Regions from separate parts of the Streptomyces sp. NPDC050388 genome, predicted to be linked through region 1. Evidence: riboswitches for the same ligand, from Rfam matches in the RefSeq annotation. Region 1 holds a riboswitch; the other holds the start of a gene.

Region 1 (3,376 bases):
AGGCACAGTTCGGCCACGGCGGGCGGCGGCAGCGGGACGCCGACCACGCCACCGGGGTTCACCGCGATCCCGGCCTGCGGCGGCAGACCCCGCGCGAACTCCACCGCGGGCGCGACGGTGAACGACATGGGGGTGCCCACGACCTGGCGGAACTGTTCCTCGGAGCTGAAGACCGGGACGTACGCCTGCCCCTCGATCTCCAGGGTGGGCAGGTCCAGCGGGCCGCTGTGCGGACCGCCGCCGTTCGGCAGCGGGACCCAGACGAAGCTCCTGCCCAGCACCTCGATGATCCGGCCGTCCGCCGAGGGGACGCCGAGGGAGGCGGAGAGCACCTCCTCCAACTCGTTGCCGGGCCATCCTCCGTGCGGATGGGGGTGAGTCTGTGCCGGGAAGTCCGCGGAGAAGCCCGCCGGGAAGTCCATCTGCCTACCGCCTGCCTGGAACCACTGCTGTGGCTGAAAAGGCTAACCGCTGCCGCGCCGGGGCCGTCAGCCCGTGCAGCCGTCAGCCCGTGAAGTCGATGCGGCGCAGCGCGTTCGCCGCGTCCCGGTCGATCAGGACCGCCGAGCCGCAGCCCGCGGGCGGGTCGCCGCGCTCCGCGGACCGCAGCACCCGGCCGACGGCGGTGCGGTGCCGCAGGAAGGCGTACCGGGAGACGCCGCGGCCGCGCTCACGCTGCCCGTCCAGCGCCTGCCCCGGGGAGACGTCGAGCAGCAGCAGATGCAGCCCCGCGCCCCGGCGGCGGGCCTCGCGGGCCAGCCAGCGGCGCACCCAGGCGTGGGTACCGCAGTCGTGCACGACGGCCCCCTCGCCGGTGCGCAGGGCGCGGCGCAGCCCGGCGTAGTGGTCGAGGCGGACCAGGGGCCGGTACACCGCGTACGGCAGGAGGCGCGGCATGCGGCGGTCCCAGCGGTCGCGGGTGTCCTGGGAGTCGATACGGGTGCCGCGCACCGCGCGCCGCATCAGTGTGGATTTGCCGCTGCCGGGCAGTCCGGTGACCACGACGAGGTCGCGGGGGCCGAAGACCAGGGCGTGCGGACCGCGGCCGGCGCACCCGCGCAGGTCGCGGACGACGGGCGACGGCCGCGCGCCGCGGGCCTCCCGGGCCGAAGGGGCCTGCTGCTCGGGCGGCGCGACACCCGTGGTGGCGTACGCCGTGGTCCTGTTCACCGTGAGTCCTCCCCTGGGGCAGGCGCCTGAGCACCGTCCCCGCCGAGTGTAAAGAGACGGTAACGGCGGAGCCTCCTCATTCCGTCCGTTTCCCGATACAGACCTGTCACAGCCGTCCGTACAGGCATGAACACCCTGTGCGTACGAAGGAAAGGTCCCCCTGCCGAAGCCTCACGATGCGTGCAATGATGAGCGCGCCAACTGCATACCGGCCGTTTGAATCCGCGCGGGAGAGTCCCTGGCACGTTTCGCCGGGGCGCCGAAGGAGCAAGTCCCTCCCTTGAATCTCTCAGGCACCGTTACCGCGCGGGCCAGGCACATCTGAAAAGCGGGCCGCCGTGCGAGTTTCCGGCGGCTCCACCCAAGGTGCAAGCCGTGACGTCCCCTGCGCGGACGGTCATGGCGAACCTCTCAGGTTCCGATGACAGATGGGGAGGAACGTCCTCACCCTCCCCGTGCTCGGCCCCGGCCGGCGGGGACCCCATCGCCCTGGGAGACCGACCGATGAGCAGTACCGAACTCCGCCGGACAGCGCTCGACGCCCTGCATCGTTCGCTCGGCGCCACGATGACCGACTTCGCCGGCTGGGACATGCCCCTGCGCTACGGCTCCGAGCGCGACGAGCACAACGCCGTGCGCACGAAGGCGGGCCTCTTCGACCTCTCGCACATGGGCGAGATCACCGTCACCGGCCCGCAGGCGGCGCGGTTCCTGGACTACGCCCTGATCGGCAACATCGGGACCGTCAAGCCCGGCCGCGCCCGCTACACCATGATCTGCAGCGAGGACGGCGGCATCCTGGACGACCTGATCGTCTACCGCCTCGGCGAGACCGAGACCCCCGAGTACCTGGTCGTCGCCAACGCCTCCAACGCCCAGGTGGTGCTGGACGCCCTCGTGGAGCGGTCGGCGGGCTTCGACGCCGAGGTCCGCGACGACCGCGACGCGTACGCGCTGATCGCCGTGCAGGGCCCCGAGGCCGCCGGCATCCTCAAGGGCCTCACCGATGCCGACCTGGACGGCCTGAAGTACTACGCCGGTCTGCCCGGCACGGTCGCCGGCGTCCCCGCGCTCATCGCCCGTACCGGCTACACCGGCGAGGACGGCTTCGAGCTGTTCGTCGCGCCGGAGCACGCGGTCGAGGTGTGGCAGGCGCTGACCGGGGCGGGCGAGGCCGTGGGGCTGGTCCCGTGCGGGCTGGCCTGCCGGGACACGCTGCGCCTGGAGGCCGGCATGCCGCTGTACGGCAATGAGCTGAGCGCCTCGCTGACGCCGTTCGACGCCGGGTTCGGCCGGGTCGTGAAGTTCGAGAAGGAGGGCGACTTCGTGGGCCGCGCCGCCCTGGCCGAGGCCGCCGCCCGTGCCGAGCGGACCCCGCCCCGCGCCCTGGTGGGCCTGGTCGCCGAGGGCCGCCGGGTCCCGCGCGCCGGGTACCCGGTGGTGGCCGGCGGCGAGGTGATCGGCGAGGTCACCTCCGGCGCGCCCGCACCGACGCTGGGCAAGCCGATCGCGATGGCGTACGTCGACGTGGCGCACTCGGAGCCGGGTACCCCGGGCGTGGGCGTGGACATCCGTGGCAGCCACGAGCCGTACGAGGTCGTGGCTCTGCCGTTCTACAAGCGGCAGAAGTGACGACGTCGTAGGACGTGGGCCGCGCGTCCGGCCGTACCGGCCGAGGCCGGGCGCGGCGCACCCGCTCACCCGTGCTTCCGCCATCAGCCGGGCCGGTCCCGTGGCCCCCGGGCTCCTTCGCCCCTCTTTCACCCCCTTTCGTCGCCGTCGATCCCGGCGGTCCCTCGCACACAGGAGGATCCAGATCATGAGCAACCCCCAGCAGCTCCGCTACAGCAAGGAACACGAGTGGCTGACGGCCGCCGAGGACGGCGTGTCGGCGATCGGCATCACGGAGCACGCGGCCAACGCGCTCGGCGACATCGTGTTCGTCCAGCTCCCCGAGGTCGGCGACACCGTGACCGCGGGTGAGACCTGCGGCGAGCTGGAATCGACCAAGTCGGTCAGCGACCTGTACTGCCCGGTCACCGGCGAGGTCACCGAGGTCAACGAGGACGTGGTGAACGACCCGTCGCTGGTGAACTCGGCCCCCTTCGAGGGCGGCTGGCTGTTCAAGGTGCGGGTGAGCGACGAGCCGGCCGACCTGCTCTCGGCCGCCGAGTACGACGCCTTCATCCAGGGCTGAGGAGGCCGC
Region 2 (3,376 bases), on a different contig from region 1:
GACCTTCATCCCGGCCATGACGGCGCTGGCCGCGTTGGTGCCGTGCGCGGAGGACGGGATGAGGCAGACGGTGCGCTGCTCGTCGCCGTTGGCCCGGTGGTAGCCGCGCACGGCGAGCAGCCCGGCCAGTTCGCCCTGGGAACCCGCGTTGGGCTGGAGGCTCACCTTGTCGTAGCCGGTGACCTCGGCGAGACGCTCCTCCAGTTCGTGGATGAGCGTGAGGTAGCCCTGGGCCTGCTCGGCCGGCGCGAAGGGGTGCAGCTGCCCGAACTCGGGCCAGGTGATCGGCTCCATCTCCGTGGTCGCGTTGAGCTTCATGGTGCAGGAGCCCAGCGGAATCATCCCGCGGTCCAGCGCGTAGTCACGGTCGGCGAGCCGCCGCAGGTAGCGCAGCATCGCGGTCTCGGAGCGGTGCTGGTGGAAGACGGGGTGCGTCAGGTACTCGTCGGTGCGCAGCAGGGCGTCCGGCAGGGTGTCGGGCGCTGCCGCGTCCAGGCTCTCGACGTCGGCCTCGACCCCGAAGGCGTTCCACACGGCGGCGAGCCGGGCCCGTGTGGTGGTCTCGTCGCAGGCGATCGAGACGTGGTCGGCGTCGACGAGGAGCAGGTTGACGCCGTTGTCCCGCGCGGCGGCGACGACCTCGGCACCCCGGCCCGGGACCCGCACGGTCAGCGTGTCGAAGTAGGAGCTGTGGACGATCTCCACGCCGCCGGCCCGGAGCCCTTCGGCGAGGACGGTCGCGTAACGGTGGGTGCGCCACGCGATGGTCCGCAGTCCTTCGGGACCGTGGTAGACGGCGTACATCCCGGCCATCACGGCGAGCAGCACCTGAGCGGTACAGATGTTGCTGGTGGCCTTCTCACGGCGGATGTGCTGCTCACGGGTCTGGAGCGCGAGCCGGTAGGCCTGGTGGCCGTCCGCGTCGACGGAGACACCGACGAGCCGTCCGGGCAGGCTGCGCGCCATCTTCTCGTGCACGGCCATGTATCCGGCGTGCGGCCCGCCGAAGCCCATGGGCACACCGAAGCGCTGTGTCGTGCCAACCGCGATGTCCGCGCCGAGTTCGCCGGGCGACGTCAGCAGCGTGAGGGCGAGCAGATCGGCGGCGACGGTGACCAGCGCGCCCAACTCGTGCGCCCGGTCGATCACCGGCTTGATGTCGCGTACGGCTCCGGAGGCGCCCGGGTACTGGATCAGCACGCCGTTGATCCCGCGCTCGGCGATCTCGGCGGGGATGCCCTCGCTCAGGTCGGCGACGACGACCTCGACACCGGTCGGCTCGGCACGGGTCTCGATCACGGCGATCGTCTGCGGCAGTGCGTCCGCGTCGACCAGGAACAGACCGTTCTTGTTCTTGCCCATGCGACGCGACAGCGCCATCGCCTCGGCGGCGGCCGTGCCCTCGTCGAGCAGTGAGGCCCCGGAGGTCGGCAGGCCGGTCAGTTCGGCGACCATGGTCTGGAAGTTCAGCAGTGCCTCGAGCCGCCCCTGCGAGATCTCCGGCTGGTACGGCGTGTAGGCCGTGTACCAGGCGGGGTTCTCCATCACGTTGCGCAGGATGACGGGGGGCGTGAAGGTCCCGTAGTACCCGAGCCCGATCATGGAGCCGAGCACCTCGTTGCGGTCGGCCAGCGACCGGAGCTCGGCCAGTACCTCGGGCTCGGTCCGGGCGCCCGGCAGGTCGAGCGCGTCGGCGTTCTTGATCACATCCGGGACCGCCGCAGCCGTCAGCTCGTCGAGCGAGCCGTAGCCGACCTGCGCGAGCATTTTGGCGCGGGCCTCGTGGTCGGGGCCGATGTGGCGCTGCTCGAAGGGCGTTCCCTGTTCGAGCTCGGAGAGGGGAATGCGGTGGGCGGTCATTGCGGAGGCCTCCTGGTCTGACGACCTTCGAGGGGCACCATGGCGGGTGCCCGGACGGCCTCCCCCTCTGTCATCTCAACCTGAGAGCTTCACCGGACCGCCGCAGGGCGCCCGGCTTTCACCGTCGGTGAGAGCGGGAGCCGTCGACACCCGCCCTGCTTTCCAGAGTGACCTCGTCCATGCGGTACGTGGGCCTGAGAGTTTCCGGGGAGGATTTGCTCCTTCGGCGCCCTCCGGTGGTGTCCGGAGGACTCTCCCGCACGGGGTCAGCAGCCGCTGTCAGCGTACCAGCGAGGGCAACCCCCGGTCCTTCGAGTGGCCGCCGGACCAATTGTGCCGTTTCGTAGTGCTGACGAGTGATTGCGGATTGCGACCAGTGGAGGGCCCGTGCAGACCGACATCGATCCGCGCAACCTGATCGGCCGCAAGGCGTTCGACCGCAACGGAACCCGGATCGGCACCATCGACGAGGTCTATCTCGACGACGCCACCGGCGTACCCGAGTGGGCGGCGATACGCACCGGCTTGTTCAGCAGGGACGCCTTCGTCCCCCTGGAGCCGAGCGAGCTGATCGACGGCAGCCTCCACATACCCTTCGAACGCGCCCTGATCAAGGACGCTCCCGACTTCGGCGTGGGCCGCCACCTCTCCCCGGAGCAGGAGCTCCAGCTCTACCACCACTACGGTCTGGACGTCTCCGCGCCTCCCCCGCTTCCGGACCGCGACTTCGGCAAGCTCGCCGACCGCGACGACCGCCCGGCCTGACGGCCCCCGGAGCCGGGAGCACGAAGCCCACTCACGCCTGCGAGGGCCCCGGGCCCACGACACCGGGACTCGCCCCCGAGCCGTCGCCCGTCTCCGCGCCGTCCCGCGGTCTCTCGCCCTCCCCGGGGCTTGGATCCACCAGTGGCAGCGGATCCGCCGGTTGCAGGGCCGGGTCGTCGGTGCGGAAGGTCTTCACCCGTCCCACCGCCGAGTCGGGCGTCTCGAACCGGACCGTGACCCGGCCCAGGCCGCTGCCCTGCACCCACCCGTGCCCGTACTCGGTGTGCCGTACGTCGTGCCCGGCCGGCCAGCGCCGCTCCGTGCTCGTCTGCTGTTCTTCCCCCATGGGTGCGGTCACCCGGTCCTCCTCGCCCGGCGACTCCTCCGCCCGGTCCCCCGCCGCCTGTGCGAACAAGTCCTCCTGGGTGTAGTCCGCGAGTCCGCTGACCCCCACGCCCAGCAGCCGTACTCCGCCTGTCGTGTCGACCGATTCCAGCAGCCGTGCCGCCGCCTCGCGCACCACCGCCGGATCGTCCGTGGGCCCCCGCAGCGTCTCGGACCGGGTGAGCGTCGAGAAGTCGTAGCGCCGCACCTTCAGCACGATGGTCCGTCCCGCCAGCCCCGCTCCCCGCAGCCTGCGCACACAGCGATCGGCGAGCCGCCGCACCTCCGTACCGACCCGCACCCGGTCGTGAATATCCACGTCATACGTGTCCTCGACCGACACCGACTTCGTCTCCCGCTCGGCCAC

Evidence for each region. A riboswitch is a leader RNA that binds a small molecule or an ion and turns the genes downstream of it on or off. The one in region 1 is predicted to bind glycine.
Region 2: another riboswitch for glycine. It lies ahead of gcvP (aminomethyl-transferring glycine dehydrogenase); the one in region 1 lies ahead of gcvT (glycine cleavage system aminomethyltransferase GcvT).

The regions. Positions count from the first base shown of each region.
Region 1 covers NZ_JBFAKH010000032.1:27,915-31,290, reverse strand. Annotated here, with positions in the region: gene AB0I73_RS19945 (enhanced serine sensitivity protein SseB) at 1-422, opposite strand, end outside; gene AB0I73_RS19940 (AAA family ATPase) at 505-1,170, opposite strand; glycine riboswitch at 1,388-1,485, shown strand; gene gcvT (glycine cleavage system aminomethyltransferase GcvT) at 1,675-2,802, shown strand; gene gcvH (glycine cleavage system protein GcvH) at 2,990-3,367, shown strand.
Region 2 covers NZ_JBFAKH010000089.1:14,899-18,274, forward strand. Annotated here, with positions in the region: gene gcvP (aminomethyl-transferring glycine dehydrogenase) at 1-1,860, opposite strand, end outside; glycine riboswitch at 2,033-2,129, opposite strand; gene AB0I73_RS33845 (PRC-barrel domain-containing protein) at 2,248-2,625, shown strand; gene AB0I73_RS33850 (DNA polymerase IV) at 2,657-3,376, opposite strand, start outside.